Regions from separate parts of the Catenulispora sp. EB89 genome, predicted to be linked through region 2. Evidence: riboswitches for the same ligand, from Rfam matches in the RefSeq annotation. Region 2 holds a riboswitch; the other holds the start of a gene.
What was found. A riboswitch is a leader RNA that binds a small molecule or an ion and turns the genes downstream of it on or off. The one in region 2 is predicted to bind cyclic di-AMP.
Positions count from the first base shown of each region.

Region 1 (7,403 bases), on a different contig from region 2:
ATCCGCGGGCCGGCGGCGTGCTGCGGGTTGTTCGGCTTCAAGCCCGGTTACGGGACCGTGCCGTCGGAGCTCGGGCGGAACTCGTGGTGGGGGCTGTCGGAGAACGGTCCGCTGGCCACGACGGTCGAGGACGCGGCGCTGATGCTGTCGGTGATGGCCGACGCTCCCGAGCTCGTCGACGCCGTGAATTCGCGGCCGTCCGGCTTGAGGATCGCGGTCTCCACGGCGCCGCCCTCGGTCGGCTACCGCGTCGACCGGGAGCACAAGGACGCCGTCGAAGGTGTGGCCGGGTTGCTCGAATCAGCCGGGCACACGATCGTCCAGGCGCCGCGCTATCCCGCCCTCCTCGGGCCCGGTGCGGTGCTGACCTGGTACGCGGCCGCCGCGTTGGACGCCGAGGAGTACGACCGGCGGGCCCTGGAGCGCCGCACGCGGCGCATGGCGTCGGCCGGCCGGACGCTGGCGAAGGCCGGGCTGACCGGGGCCCGGACCCGGCGGCGGTGGCGGGACACCGGAGCCGAGCGCTTCCTGGGCGACGCCGACATCGTGCTCACCCCCACGCTGCTCAGGCCGCCGCCCCCGGCCCTGCGGTGGGGACGGCGTGGGCTGCTGGCCAACCTGATCGCCAACACCTCTTATGCGGGGCTGTGCCCGCCGTGGAACCTGGCTGGCTGGCCGGCGATGAGCGTCCCAGCCGGGACGCACAGCAGCGGGATGCCGATCGGCGTGCAGTTCGTCGCGCGACCCGGTCGGGAGGCGCTGCTGCTGGGGCTCGCGGCGCACCTCGAGGCGGTGCGACCGTGGCCGCGGACGGCGCCGGTGGGGGTGGTGGGCGGCTGATGCTGCGCTGGCCTTGGGGCCGGTCTTCGCGCTGGTCTCGGGGCTTGCCTCAGGGCTCGCCTCGGGGCTTGTCTCGGGGTCGATCGCGCGACTGATCGCTGGGCCCGTCCGGCAGCGGTTCCTGTGACCGACGTCGCGGCGGCGCGTGAATTCCGCGATCACCGTCGTGACCTGAGCAGTCACGCGCTCCCGATAGACTTGACCGCATCATGGAGCAGCCTGCCGACACCGTCCTTGTCATCGACTTCGGCGCCCAGTACGCGCAGCTCATCGCGCGCCGGGTCCGCGAAGCCCACGTCTACAGCGAGATCGTGCCGCACACCGCGACGGTGGCCGAGATCCTCGCCAAGAAGCCCAAGGCGGTGATCCTGTCCGGCGGGCCGTCCTCGGTCTACGCCGACGGCGCGCCGAACGTCGGCGCGGAGCTGTTCCGCGCCGGGGTGCCGACCCTCGGCATCTGCTACGGCTTCCAGGCGATGGCCCGGGCCCTGGGCGGCGTGGTCGAGCAGACCGGCGGCCGGGAGTACGGCCGCACCTCGCTGGAGGTCACCGACACCGACTCCACGCTGTTCCGCGGCTCGCAGGCCGAGCAGCCGGTGTGGATGTCGCACGGCGACGCGGTCACGGCCGCCCCCGAGGGCTTCCGGGTGACCGGCACCACGGCCAAGACCCCGGTCGCGGCGTTCGAGGACGACGAGCAGCGGCTCTACGGCGTCCAGCACCACCCCGAGGTGCTGCACTCGCAGTTCGGGCAGCTGCTGCTGGAGAACTTCCTGTACAAAGGCGCCGGCATCGAGCCGGACTGGACCACCGGCAACATCGTCGAGGAGCAGGTCGCGGCGATCCGCGAGCAGGTCGGCGGCAAGCGCGCGATCTGCGGCCTGTCCGGCGGCGTGGACTCCGCGGTGGCCGCCGCGATCGTGCAGAAGGCCATCGGCGAGCAGCTGACCTGTGTGTTCGTCGACCACGGCCTGCTGCGCAAGGGCGAGGCCGAGCAGGTCGAGAAGGACTTCGTCGCGGCCACCGGCGTGCAGCTCAAGGTCGTCGACGCCGAGGAGCGCTTCCTGTCGGCGCTGGCCGGGGTGTCCGACCCGGAGGAGAAGCGCAAGATCATCGGCCGCGAGTTCATCCGGGTCTTCGAGCAGGCCGAGCGCGAGATCGTCGAGCAGTCGGCGGACGCCGGCGAGCCGGTGAGGTTCCTGGTGCAGGGCACGCTCTACCCGGACGTCGTGGAGTCCGGCGGCGGCAGCGGCACCGCGAACATCAAGAGCCACCACAACGTCGGCGGCCTGCCGGAGGACCTGCAGTTCGAGCTGATCGAGCCGCTGCGCAAGCTGTTCAAGGACGAGGTCCGGCAGGTCGGCCGCGAGCTCGGCCTGCCCGAGGCGATCGTCGGCCGCCAGCCCTTCCCGGGCCCGGGCCTGGGCATCCGCATCGTCGGCGAGGTCACCAAGGCGCGCCTGGACCTGCTCCGCGAGGCCGACGCCATCGCCCGCGAGGAGCTGACCGCGGCCGGCCTGGACACCGAGATCTGGCAGTGCCCGGTGGTGCTGCTGGCCGACGTGCGCTCGGTCGGCGTGCAGGGCGACGGCCGCACCTACGGCCACCCGATCGTGCTGCGCCCGGTCTCCAGCGAGGACGCGATGACCGCCGACTGGTCGCGCCTGCCGTACGAGGTGCTGGCTCGGATCTCGACGCGGATCACGAACGAGGTCGCCGACGTCAACCGGGTGGTGCTGGACGTGACCAGCAAGCCGCCGGGGACCATCGAGTGGGAGTAGGCGCCGCGGTCGCGGGTGCGGCTGCGGTGCTGGAAGGCCGGGTCTTCGGACCCGGCTTTTCCGTGTGCTGAGCCTTGTGCTGAGCCTTTTTGCGCGCGTTGGATCGCGCGTTGAGCCATGCGTTGAGCCTTGTTTGCCCGCGGCCTAAGCCTGGCCTAAGCCTTCTCGTCGAACTCCAGCGCCTCGCGCAGCTTCCGGTTCACGTGCCGCAGCCGCTCGATGGTCCGCTGCGCCTCCCGCAGCTCGTACCGCAGCCGGATGATCTCCTCGATGGCGGCGAGGTCGGCCAGGTCGCTCAGGTCGGCCAGGTCCGCCGAAGCCAGCGCGGGCTCGACCTCCTCGGCGTACTCCGGCTCCGGCGGCGACGGGATCGCCAGCTCGGCCGGCTGCGTGAGCGCGGCCTGCACCTCGGCGGCCCACTGCAGCGCGTCCGGCTCGGGGGAGCGGCGCACGAACTCGTGGATCACCGCGCCGACCGACTCCGCCTCGGCGGGCCGGCTCGCGGGGCTCGGCGTCGGCTCGGCGGACTGCGTCTCCTGCTCGAAGCCGGAGTCCTCGGCCGCGTCAGGCGCTAGGGCCGCCTCGGCGGCGTCAGCCCTCACGGCCGCGTCGGGCGCTGTGGCCGCCTCGGCCGCCGGGACCGCGTCCGGCCGCGTCACCAACTCGCTCGGCTCCTCGACCGCCACGTCCTCTTCCGACTCCCGCATCATCGCCGCGGTCCACCCCGCCGCCTCGCACGCGGCGTCCCGGAACTCCCGCAGCTGCCGCAGCATCCCCTCGCTCGACGGGAACAGCTGCCGGGCCTGCGCCACGTTCTTCACGGCCAGCGAGGCGGCCTGCACGGTGTCGCCGAGCTCCGAATACGCCTGCGCCAGCTTGATCCGCGCCATCAGCGCGTCGCGCGGCCCGGAGCCGATGCCCTGCTCGGCCCGCTCCACCTTCGCGATCAGGCTGCTGATCCACTCCTGCGGGTCGGCGTAGGGGTCGGCGTAGTCCTCGACCGGGTCCTCCACCGGCTCCTCGATCGGATCGATCACCGGGTCGATCCCCGAATCAATGACCTGATCGACGACCTGATCGACGACCGGCTCCGTCATCGGCTCCGCGGCCGCCGCGGCCTCGCCCCGCTCGAACCACGGCTCACCGCCGGCGGTCGCCACCGGCTGCTCGCCCGCGCCGGTCTCCCGACCGAGTCCGTACTCTGGCATTCCTTCCCCCTGACGACGTCGAAGGGCGCCGACGTGACGTCGGCGCCCCGCGGCTGGCTCGGCACGATACTACGGCCGGACGATCATCGCCACAGGCATCGAGTTGATCGGAGCGTACTGGATCACGGTGCCGGGCATCGCGGCGTGGATGATCATGCCGTTGCCCACGTATATCCCGACGTGGTGCAGGCTCCCGTAGTAGATCACCAGGTCGCCGACGGCGATGTTGCTCTCGCTGACCTGCGGGAACTCGTAGGCCTGCGCCGAGGAGGAGTGCGACATCGACACTCCGGCGGCGCCCCACGCGGCCATCGTCAGGCCGGAGCAGTCGAAGCTGCGCGGGCCCGCGGCGCCGTAGACGTAAGGCTTGCCGAGCTGTTCCTTGGCGAACTCCACCGCTATCGCCGCGCGGGCGTTCGGTGCCGGCGGCAGGTTGCTCGGCGTCTTGACGTTCTGCTGGTTCTGCTGCGCCTGCTGCTGCACGTACTGGGTGCGCTGGGTCGGCGTCAGCGAGTCCAGCAGCGCCTGCGCCTGCTTCTCCTTGGCGTCGATGGCCGCCTTGTTCGCCGCCATCTCGTCGCGCGTCTTCTGCAGCTGCTGCAGGTCCGAGGAGGCCTCGTTCTTGTCCTGGTCCAGCTGGCGCTTGATCTCCTGCGCGGTCTTCATCGAGTCCGCGGAGTGGCTGGACACCTCGGTCATCGCGGTGGCCTGCTGCAGGAACGAGTCCGGCGCCGCCGACAGCATCAGCTCCAGCGAGCTGTCCACGCCGCCGGCGCGGTACTGCGCGGCGGCCAGGCTGCCCAGCGAGGACTGCGCGGTGGTCAGCTGGGTCTGCTCGGCCGTGATGCGGGCCTGGATCTGGTCGACCTTGTGCTGCAGGGTGGCCAGGTTCGTGGCCGCCTGGTCGTACGCCTCGGAGGCCTGCTCGGCCTGCTGCTGGAGGCTGTTGACCTGGCCCTTGACGTCATTGAGGTTCGCGGTCGGGTCGGCGTGGGCCAGACCCGGGACCAGGGCGATGGAACCGACCGTGGCGGTCGCCAGCGTCACCGCGGTGCGAGGCGCGGTGATCGTCTTCTTGGACGCGCGGTGAGTGGTCACGGTTTTGTGGGACGCCACTAGGGCGACTCTCCTTCTCTCCCTGCCGCCTACCGGGTTAGCTGACGGGTTCGGGCTGAGAAGCGTGCCCTACAGGCCGCCGCGCGGGGGTACGCAGCGGACCGATTCACCCCTTGGCCCCAGTGGATGCGGGCCGGTGGGACTTGGTGGGTCCCCGGTTCCGGATCGGCGCTCCGCCCTCGGACCGTGTGGGAGTCCGTGGAAACTGCGGGCCGCGCTTTGCCGGATTCGGCGTGAACTCCCGCCACCGTCCAGGGCGGTCGGCGTGGTTACGGGTGTCCGGCCGTAACCCTAGCGAGACCCCGAACGACAAAACGGACCGGCCCAGGACGCTATACCAGGATTTTACCTTGGGAGGCGTTTAGAGATCCTGATTCACTCCGGCCTGTCCGAGTTTGGACAGGGTCGATCGCGTGGTTCTTGCCGACGCATCGTCGGCATGATGCCCGGAGAGCGGGAGCGGTAGGCGTGAAACTACTGCAAGAGTGCCAGCTAGTCCGGCATTTCGTCGGCGTCGGCGGCGCCGCCCGGCGGAGTCCCGGGGCGGTCGTGCGGAGGATGTCAGTGGCCTGTTTAAACGACGGTGGCGGGCGACCCGCGTTGCGGGTCTCCCGCCACTCGTCTGTGGATCGTGGCGATGTCTATGGGTCGATATCCGTGGTGATGTCTACGACCCCTGATCCCCGCTCAGGCCGAGGTCGCCAGCGGCCGGGTCGGCCACTCCGGCTCGGAGTACGACTTCTCCCCGCGCCGCTCCCGGTACGCGGCCCGGTCGGCCTCCTGCTCGGCCTTCCAGCGCGCCTGGGCCTCGTGCAGCCGGACCGCGTCCAGCGTCCCCACCGCGGCGTAGCTGGCGCCGATCACCTGCGCCAGGTTCATCGCGGCCAGGGCGTCGGCCGCCGCGTCGTGCGCGTGCGTGATGGTCACGCCGTAGAACTGGCACTGCGCCTCCAGCGTGCGCGCACCCTTGCGGAACTTGTCCATCTGCCGGTCGATGACCAGCGGGTCGATCACCGGCGCCACCGGGGCGCGAGCGGCCAGCGGGGCCAGGCCGTTGCGGGCCAGCTCGGCCTCCAGCAGCGTCAGGTCGTACGGGGCGTTGAACACCACCAGCGGCGTGCCGGCGCGCAGCTCGAGGGCCAGCGCGTCGGCGATCTCGTCCAGCGTGCGGCGCGGCGGGGCGCCGTGCTCGCGGGCGTACTCGGTGGTGATGCCGTGGATGGCGGTGGCCTCGGCCGGGATCTCCATGCCGGGGTCGATGAGGAAGGTCTTCTCGGCGCCGTCGGAGGTGACGATGGCCGCCGAGACGATGCGCACGGTCTTGGGGTCGCGGCCCGTGGTCTCGGTGTCGAAGCCGGCCAGCCGGCGGCGGTGCCAGCCGTCGTGCGACCCGCGCTGCGGCGGCACGGCCGCCTGCGGGGCGGCGGTCTCACCGGCGGGCCGGGGCTCCCAGGCCGGGGCACACCCATGGTGATAGGTCTGCCACGCACCGTCCACGTTGGCGCGCTCACCGGCCTCGGCTTCCACCCGACCCTTGCACGCGGCGCACGTTCCCGCGTACTTGTTGACCAGAGTCACTGTGTTGTTCTCCCTCACCTCGTGTTGTCACCATGGTGGCGCACCGTTCTGACAAACACCGTCAGACTCGGGTCCGGCGACGTCAGCGGCTACCCTGGTGGACTACGGCGGTTTTTCTAATCCGCCCGATCTGTTGATTTCCGCGCGAAGGATGACTACGACGTGTTCGACACGCTCTCCGATCGTTTGGCCACGACGTTCAAAAACCTGCGCGGCAAGGGTCGGCTCTCGCAGCAGGACATCGACGACACGCTGCGGGCCATCCGGCAGGCGCTGCTGGAGGCCGACGTCTCGCTGCAGGCCGTGCGGCCCTTCATCGCCGCCGTCCGGGAGCGGGCCGAGGGCGCCGAGGTCTCCAAGGCGCTGAACCCGGCGCAGCAGATCATCAAGATCGTCAACGAGGAGCTCGTCGCCATCCTGGGCGGCGAGACCCGGCGGCTGCGGTTCGCCAAGAACCCGCCGACGGTGATCATGCTCGCCGGTCTGCAGGGTGCCGGTAAGACCACGCTGGCCGGCAAGCTGGCCCGCTGGCTCAAGTCCGAGGGCCACACCCCGATCCTGGTCGCCGCCGACCTCCAGCGGCCGAACGCCGTCACCCAGCTGCAGGTGGTCGGCGAGCGGGCCGGTGTGCCGGTGTTCGCCCCCGAGCCCGGCAACGGCGTCGGGAACCCGGTGAAGGTGGCCCAGGACTCGGTCGAGTTCGCCAAGGCCAAGCTGCACGACGTGGTGATCGTCGACACCGCCGGCCGCCTGGGCATCGACGCCGACCTGATGAAGCAGGCCGCCGACATCCGCGACGCGGTCCGGCCGGACGAGGTCCTGTTCGTGGTCGACGCCATGATCGGTCAGGACGCGGTGACCACCGCGCAGGCCTTCATGG
Region 1 covers NZ_JBGCCU010000004.1:513,328-520,730, reverse strand. The annotation lists gene ABH920_RS11950 (amidase) at 1-840, shown strand, start outside; gene guaA (glutamine-hydrolyzing GMP synthase) at 1,050-2,621, shown strand; gene ABH920_RS11940 (hypothetical protein) at 2,777-3,829, opposite strand; gene ABH920_RS11935 (NlpC/P60 family protein) at 3,899-4,945, opposite strand; cyclic di-AMP (ydaO/yuaA leader) riboswitch at 4,957-5,126, opposite strand; gene ABH920_RS11930 (exonuclease domain-containing protein) at 5,633-6,523, opposite strand; gene ffh (signal recognition particle protein) at 6,686-7,403, shown strand, end outside.
Region 1: another riboswitch for cyclic di-AMP. It lies ahead of ABH920_RS11935 (NlpC/P60 family protein); the one in region 2 lies ahead of ABH920_RS12825 (NlpC/P60 family protein).

Region 2 (7,403 bases):
TCCGGCTCGCAACGCCCGACCAGGGTTCTAACCGTAAATATGTTCAGTGGAGCCAACGAGACTCGAACTCGCAACCCCCTGCTTGCAAAGCAGGTGCGCTACCAATTGCGCCATGGCCCCGTCAGAGCGGTCCGCCTCCCGAACCCGGGAGACGGACCGTGCCCCGGCTCTAGCTGCCGAGGAAGCCGGATGAGCGGTTCTCAGGCCGAAGGAACCGGGTCGGTCGCCTCGGTCCAGAGGTCCTGCTCCGACTTGTCGGACTGGACCTGCCGGTAGACCAGCAGACCGCCGATGGCAGCCACTACGAGCAGAAGCAGTTTCTTCACGTGGCCACCTCCCTTCTGGTAGACGTCTGTGCCCCCGAGCTTAACAGCAGCGGGGCCCAATAGGAGCTGTGAGCGGTACTACGCAAAAATGCGGAGCTGTTCCGCTCGTCCCGGGTACGGATGTCTACGCGCCCTGTCCAGGGTCTGGCCGCTTCTGGGCGGCCACCAGGCACGGCGTGGCGCGTTGACGCTCCTGAGGGCGCCCGGGAGGCGCCCGGATGCCGGCGCGCGGGCGCCCGGCGGGCCCCAGCCGGAGTCGCGTGGGGAGGAGTACGCGACACCGGTCGGCGCCGACCGGGCACCGCTGACGTCCCGGGCCCACACAGCCCGGGACGAGTCAAATGACGGCCGAGTGGCGACCGGCCGGCGCCGGCACTAGACCGACTACCAGCCACCCGTCACACGTTCGAAACCGAACCCCTACGGCCGCGCGTAAGAAACCAGCGGCATGGAGCTCACGGCCACAACTTCCACCGAGGCACCCGGATGCGGCGCGTGAATCAGCATCCCGTTCCCGATGTACATCCCGACGTGGTCCACATAGCTGCTGTTCCCATAAAAGAACACCAGGTCACCGGGCTGCGCCGAGGAAGCCGGAATCGCCGGGAGCCCCTGCATCTGCGCCGTGGCGGTTCGCGGGATCTCCACCCCGGCCGCCTTCCACGCCGCCTGCGTCAGCCCCGAGCAGTCGTAGCCGCCCGGGCCCGTCGCGCCGAAGATGTACGGCTTGCCGAGCTGCGCCTGGGCGAACGCCACCGCCGCGGCCGCGCGGCCGGACACCGACGGGATCGTCAGCTTGGTGCCGCCGCCGTTGGTGGTGGTGCCCGACCCGGAACCCGATCCCGATCCCGAGGACGTCGTCGTCGTGGTCGAGTGCTGCGAGGCCGCCTGGGCCGCCGCCAGGGCCGCGGCCTGCTGCCGGTCCTGCTCGGCCTTCAGCTCGGCCCGCTGCTGGGCCTGGAGCGAGTTCAGCAGCGCCTGGGCCTTGGCCACGTCGCCGTCGAACTCCTTCTTGGTCGCCTCGGCGGACTTGGTCTGCTGGTCCAGCAGCGCCATCTTGGCCGCCGCCTCCCTGGCCTTGGCCGCCAGGTCCGCCTTCTGCTGCGCCAGCAGGCTCAGCGTGCCGGCGTTGTCCGCCTGGACCCGGCCCACGGTCGCCGACATGTTGAGCATCGTGGAGGGGTCGGACTGCATCAGGAGCTGCAGGGTGGGGTCGACGCCGCCGCTGCGGTACTGCGCGGCGGCCAGGCTGCCCAGGCGGGTCTGGGTCTGCGACATGGTCGCCTGCTCGGCGCTGATCTGGCGGTTGATGCCGTCGACCTGCTGCTGGAGCTTGGCCTCCGCGTCCTGCGCGGTGTTGTACGCCTCGTCGGCGTGGGCGGCCTGCTGGTAGAGCTTGTTCAGCTGGTCGTTCACCTGGGCGATGGTGGGCTGCGGGTCGGCGTTGGCGACGCTGGGCACCAGGACCATGGTCCCGGCCGCGGCCGCGCCGATCGCGAGCTTGGTGTACTTCGGGGCACGCGGACGACGATGTCGGGCATTGACAGTCATGCGAGCTTCTGGGCTCCATCTCCTCCTTGTCCGCCTACCGGGTTAGCTGACGGATTCGGACTGAAGAAGTAGCCCTACGGTCGCACGCGCACACACGACGGCGAGTGCACGCCGACCGATTCACCCCACTGGCGCCACCCCCGCGTCGCCGCACGGGTCGCACCCACGAACCTGGTTCCCCGGCTCCGCAAGGTACGCGGACTCGGCGGTGCCTCGACGCCCGGAACCTGCTGGCCCGTTGGGAGCGGCGAAGCCCTGTGGACGTTAGTCACCGGCAGCCTGCCTAACAAGCGACAAGTCCATGATTCGTTCAGCGAACGCTTAGATACCGGCCACCCTTCGGGCGGGGACGAGTACCGGCTGTAAACGAAACCAAAGGCCCAGGCGCGCCGAATTCGGGCGCGACCTGGGCCGCAGGGACAGATGTCCGGTTAGCGGAAAAAGCGAATCCTGCGACGTTTGTTGCTCGACGTTGTGACGTCCGTCTCAAACGCCCGCTCGCCCTTGTTGTCATGGAACACCCGCACCGGGAGCATGGCGGCGTTCACGGGGTGTGCCTTGTTGTCATCCGCAGGACTCTTCACAGACACCGGAGGCATGACGATCTCGACCGGTTCGCCGTTCATGTCCGGCAGGACCGCGCCGACCAGGCGCACCTCCTGCGGTTCCTTGGGACCGGACTTCGCGCCCGGGCCATACAACAGGTTGCTGATTTCCAGCCAGGTCTCCTCGACGTGCGATATGTAGTCCAGACCGCGGCGGCCCAGCGGGGCGTCGCCCACGGCCTTGGCGTTGAACCGGCCGTAGCCGAGGATCCGGCCCAGCAGGTCCCGCTCCACCCGCATGTCGTTGACCTTGCCCAACGGCAGCGCGTCGAAGGACCGGGTGATCACGCCGTGGGTGTGCAGGATCCGCTTGTTGGTCACGATCAGCAGGTCCTGGTTCCACACCGCGACGTTCCAGGCTGTGTAGAGGAAGGCGATACCGGCGACCGCCCACGCCCCGAGCCGCAGTTTGCCCGCGTCCGGAGTGGAGAAGATGTCGATACCCATGGCGGCGACCGCCGCCGCGACCGCGACCAGCACCGGGATGATGATCGCGGCCAGATGATGTCGGACCGCTATGACCAGACGCTCGCCCGGCACGAGGAACCGTTTGGCGCGGTCTTCGAGCTCGGGCCGGAGCAACATCCGGCCGTACAGCGGTGGCGATGAGTCGGACACGTCGGGTTACCGTCTCGCGTCGATCAGCTTGAGACCAGGTTGTGGAACGTGTCGCCGAGCGTCTTGCCGACGCTGGCCACCCAGTTCAACGCACCCTGGACCAGGTTGCCCGCGCCTGACGGGTTCTGGACCACGAAATAGACCAAGAAGAGCACGATGCCCCACTGCACGGCCGGCTTGAGTTTCACGTCAGATCCCCTTCATCTGGACGGTCGAGGTGCCGCGCGACCGGAGTCAGCATCATGCGAGGCGTTCCCGGTTCACTCCTACCTAACAGCTTCCCCACTGTGTCAAAGCCTAGCCGGGGCAAAGGGTTTTGATCTCGTCCAGCCGCAAGGCCGACGATAACGACTCAGTGGACTTCTGTGTCAGGGGGCACACATACGCAGCATTCCCCGGCTAGGTTGATCGCATGCAGATCGGTGTCTTGACCGAAAACGCCCCGTTCGAGCGCCGGGTGGCGCTCACTCCCGAGTCCGCGGGACGCCTGATCGCGGCCGGCCACAGTGTGTACGTCCAATCTGGCGCGGGCCAAGCGGCCGCCGAAGACGACGACGCCTACCGCGCGGCGGGCGCGATCATCGCGAAGAGCCCGGAAGAAATCCTGGCGAACATCGATCTCTTAACCGCTGTCGGACAACTCGATCAGCAGACCGCCGCCAAGCTCAAGCCCGGCACCGCGGTGATCGGCCTGTCCTCCCCCAAGGACGGCCGCGGCCCGGCCGGCGTCCTGGTGGACCGGCACGCCAGCTTCTTCGCCCTGGAGCTGCTGCCCCGCATCACCCGCGCGCAGTCGATGGACGCGCTGTCGTCCCAGGCGATGGTGGCCGGCTACCGCGCCGCCCTGATCGCCGCCGAACGGCTCCCCCGCTTCTTCCCGCTGTTGATGACCGCGGCCGGAACCGTGCCGCCGGCCAAGGTCGTGGTCCTCGGCGCCGGCGTGGCCGGCCTGCAGGCGATCGCGACGGCCAAGCGGCTCGGCGCGGTGGTGGAGGCGTACGACGTGCGCGCCGCCGCGGCCGAGGAGATCCGCTCGCTGGGTGCCAAGTCGATCACCCTGGACATCGAAAGTCAGACCTCCTCCAGCGGCGGCTACGCCAGCGAGCAGGCCGCCGACGCGGCGGACCGGCAACGCAAAGCCCTGGCTCCGTTCGTGGCGGCCGCCGACGTCGTGATCACGACCGCCGCGGTCCCCGGCCGTCCGGCCCCGCTGCTGGTGACCACCGAGATGGTGGAGAAGATGCGGCCCGGCTCGGTGATCGTCGACCTGGCCGCGGACAACCCGAACGGCGGCAACTGCGAGGTCTCGCGCCCCGGCGAGGACGTCCAGCACCAGGGTGTGCTGGTCCACGGCGGCCGCAACGTCCCCAGCCAGCTCGCCGCGCACGCCTCGCGGCTCTACGGCGCGAACATGTCCGCTTTCATCCTGGCCATCTGCCAGGACGGAGTGCTTTTATCAACTCCCGAGGACATCGCCGCCGACGAGATCGCCGCCGCCTGCTGTGTGCTGCTGAAGGGTGAGTTCAGATGAGTTCCACAGCGTGGTTGACGGTCTTCGTGCTGGCCGTCTTCCTCGGCTTCGAGGTCATCTCCAAGGTCTCCTCGATCCTGCACACCCCGCTGATGTCCGGCGCCAACGCGGTCCACGGCGTGATCCTGGTCGGCGCGATCATCGCCACCGGGTCCACGACCGACAACCTGCAGCTGGTGATCGGGCTGCTGGCGATCGTGATGGCGACGGTGAACATGGTCGGCGGGTTCGCGGTGACCGACCGGATGCTGGGGATGTTCGCGAAACCGCGGCGGGCTCCCGGTGATCCCGGGGGCGGGGGCGGAGGTCGGGACGCCTCGCCGGCCTCTCCCGCTGCCTCGGGTCCTTCAAGCCCCTCGGCTTCGTCGGCCTCCCCCGGGGAGGGCGGCAAGTGAGCAGCGCCTGGAGAGACACCGCGTACCTGATCGCAGGGATCTGCTTCATCCTCACCCTCAAGGGACTGTCGGCGCCGCGCACCGCACGCCTGGGGACGCTGATCGGGTCCTGCGGCGCCGCGCTGGCCGTGATCGTCGCCCTGACCACGCCACACCTGCAGCACTTGGGTCTGATCATCGGCGCGATCGTCGTCGGCGTCGCGATCGGCCTGCCGACCGCGCGGCAGGTGCGGATGACCGCGATGCCGCAGCTGGTCGCGCTGTTCAACGGCGTCGGCGGCGGGGCGGCGGCGCTGGTGGCCTCCGTGGAGTTCCTACGGCCCGGCAAGGGGATCGAGCACGCGGCCACCGCCGATCTGGCGGCGACCGCGTTCACCATCCTGGTCGGCGGGGTCTCGTTCTCCGGATCGATGATCACGTTCGCCAAGCTGCAGGAGCTGATGACGACGCGGCCGGTGGTGCTGCCGGCCGGGCGCTGGGTGACCATCGGGGTCGCGGCGGCGAGCGTGCTGTTCGCGGTGTTCCTCGTGCCGTGGCCGAGCACCGCGCTGATGGTGCTGCTGGCGCTGCTGTCGCTGGCCTTCGGCGTGCTGTTCGTGCTGCCGGTGGGCGGGGCGGACGTGCCGATCGTCATCTCGCTGCTGAACGCCTTCACCGGTCTGACGGTCGCCGCGAGCGGCTACGTGCTGAGCAACACGCTGCTGGTGATCGCGGGCACGCTGGTCGGGGCGTCCGGGACGCTGCTGACCCGGATGATGGCCGCCGCGATGGGACGTCCGCTGACCGGCACGCTGTTCGGGGCGTTCACGGCTACCGCCAGCAGTGCCGGGACCAGCGGCGACGGCGCGGCACGGCCGGTGCGGACGTCGTCGCCGGAGGACGTCGCGATCCTGCTGGGGTACGCGCGCAAGGTGGTCATCGTCCCGGGCTACGGGCTAGCGGTGGCGCAGGCGCAGCACACGGTGCGCGAGGTCGCGGACTTGCTGACGTCGCGCGGGGTGCAGGTGTCGTACGGGATCCACCCGGTCGCGGGACGGATGCCGGGACATATGAACGTGCTGCTGGCCGAGGCGAACGTGCCTTATGAGTCGCTGCTGGAGCTGGACGCGGCGAACTCGGAGCTGGCCTCGGCGGACGTGGCCGTGGTGATCGGGGCGAACGACGTGGTGAACCCGGCGGCCCGGCAGCCGACCGGCTCGCCGATCTCGGGCATGCCGATCCTGGACGTGGACCTCGCGCAGCAGGTGGTGTTCTGCAAGCGGTCGATGCGTCCCGGGTTCGCGGGAGTCGAGAACGAACTGCTGTACGCGCAGAACACTTCGCTCCTGTTCGGGGACGCGAAGGAGAGCATGGCGAAGGTGCTGGCGGCGCTCAAGGCGCAGTGATGCCTGTGAAGGCAGAGGGCCTGTGCGGACAGAGGGTCTGCACGGGCATCAGAGACGACTGTGGGGCCGGTTCTCCGGCCCCACAGATGTTTTCTCGCTCAGGTCGGTTCTAGGCCGAGACGGTCCCGTAGAGGCGGTCTCCGGCGTCGCCGAGGCCCGGGACGATGTAGCCGTTCTCGTTGAGCCGCTCGTCGATGGCCGCTGTGACGATCGCCACGGGCACGTCCAGGTCGGCCAGCGCCTCCTGCACGGCGGCGACGCCCTCGGGCGCGGCAAGCAGGCAGACGGCGGTGACCGAGGCGGCGCCGCGGTCGGCGAGCAGGCGGATGGCGGCGATGAGCGTGCCGCCGGTGGCCAGCATCGGGTCCAGCAGGTAGCACTGGCGGCCGGCGAGGTGCTCCGGCAGCCGGGTGGCGTAGGTGGAGGCCTGCAGCGTGTCCTCGTTCCGGACCATGCCCAGGAAGCCGACCTCGGCGGTCGGGAGCAGGCGGACCATGCCGTCGAGCATGCCGAGGCCGGCCCGCAGGACCGGCACCACGAGGTGCCGCGGACCGGTGAAGGTGACCCCGCGCGCCTCGGCGACGGGGGTGACCACCGTGGTCGGCTCCACCTGCGCGTTGCGGGTGGCCTCGTAAGCCAGGAGCGTCACCAGCTCGTCGGCGAGCGAGCGGAAAGTGGGGGTGTCGGTGCGCGCGTCCCGCAGCACGGTGAGCTTGTGAGCGACAAGCGGGTGGTCGACGACATGAATGGACACGGTGGGCATGGGCAAACGGTATCCGACGAGCCGAGGTGCTGCACCGGTAAGCACTGGACAAGCACATACGGTGACAAGGTAACCTCTCAAAAAGGTCAAACCGCCGGCTTCCGGAAAAGGGGACCGGCGCTACGGGAAGGCGGTGACGAGCAGATGCCCGCAGACCAGCCGCAACCGCAGCCCGCACCGGCGCGGGAGGCACGAGACCGCAAACGCCGTCGCGAGGACTTCCTCGCCG
Region 2 covers NZ_JBGCCU010000005.1:118,407-125,809, reverse strand. The annotation lists tRNA gene ABH920_RS12835 (tRNA-Ala) at 48-120, opposite strand; gene ABH920_RS12830 (DLW-39 family protein) at 201-326, opposite strand; gene ABH920_RS12825 (NlpC/P60 family protein) at 747-1,877, opposite strand; cyclic di-AMP (ydaO/yuaA leader) riboswitch at 1,895-2,095, opposite strand; gene ABH920_RS12820 (PH domain-containing protein) at 2,309-3,100, opposite strand; gene ABH920_RS12815 (hypothetical protein) at 3,124-3,288, opposite strand; gene ABH920_RS12810 (NAD(P) transhydrogenase subunit alpha) at 3,513-4,631, shown strand; gene ABH920_RS12805 (NAD(P) transhydrogenase subunit alpha) at 4,628-5,026, shown strand; gene ABH920_RS12800 (NAD(P)(+) transhydrogenase (Re/Si-specific) subunit beta) at 5,023-6,411, shown strand; gene upp (uracil phosphoribosyltransferase) at 6,521-7,165, opposite strand; gene ABH920_RS12790 (hypothetical protein) at 7,319-7,403, shown strand, end outside.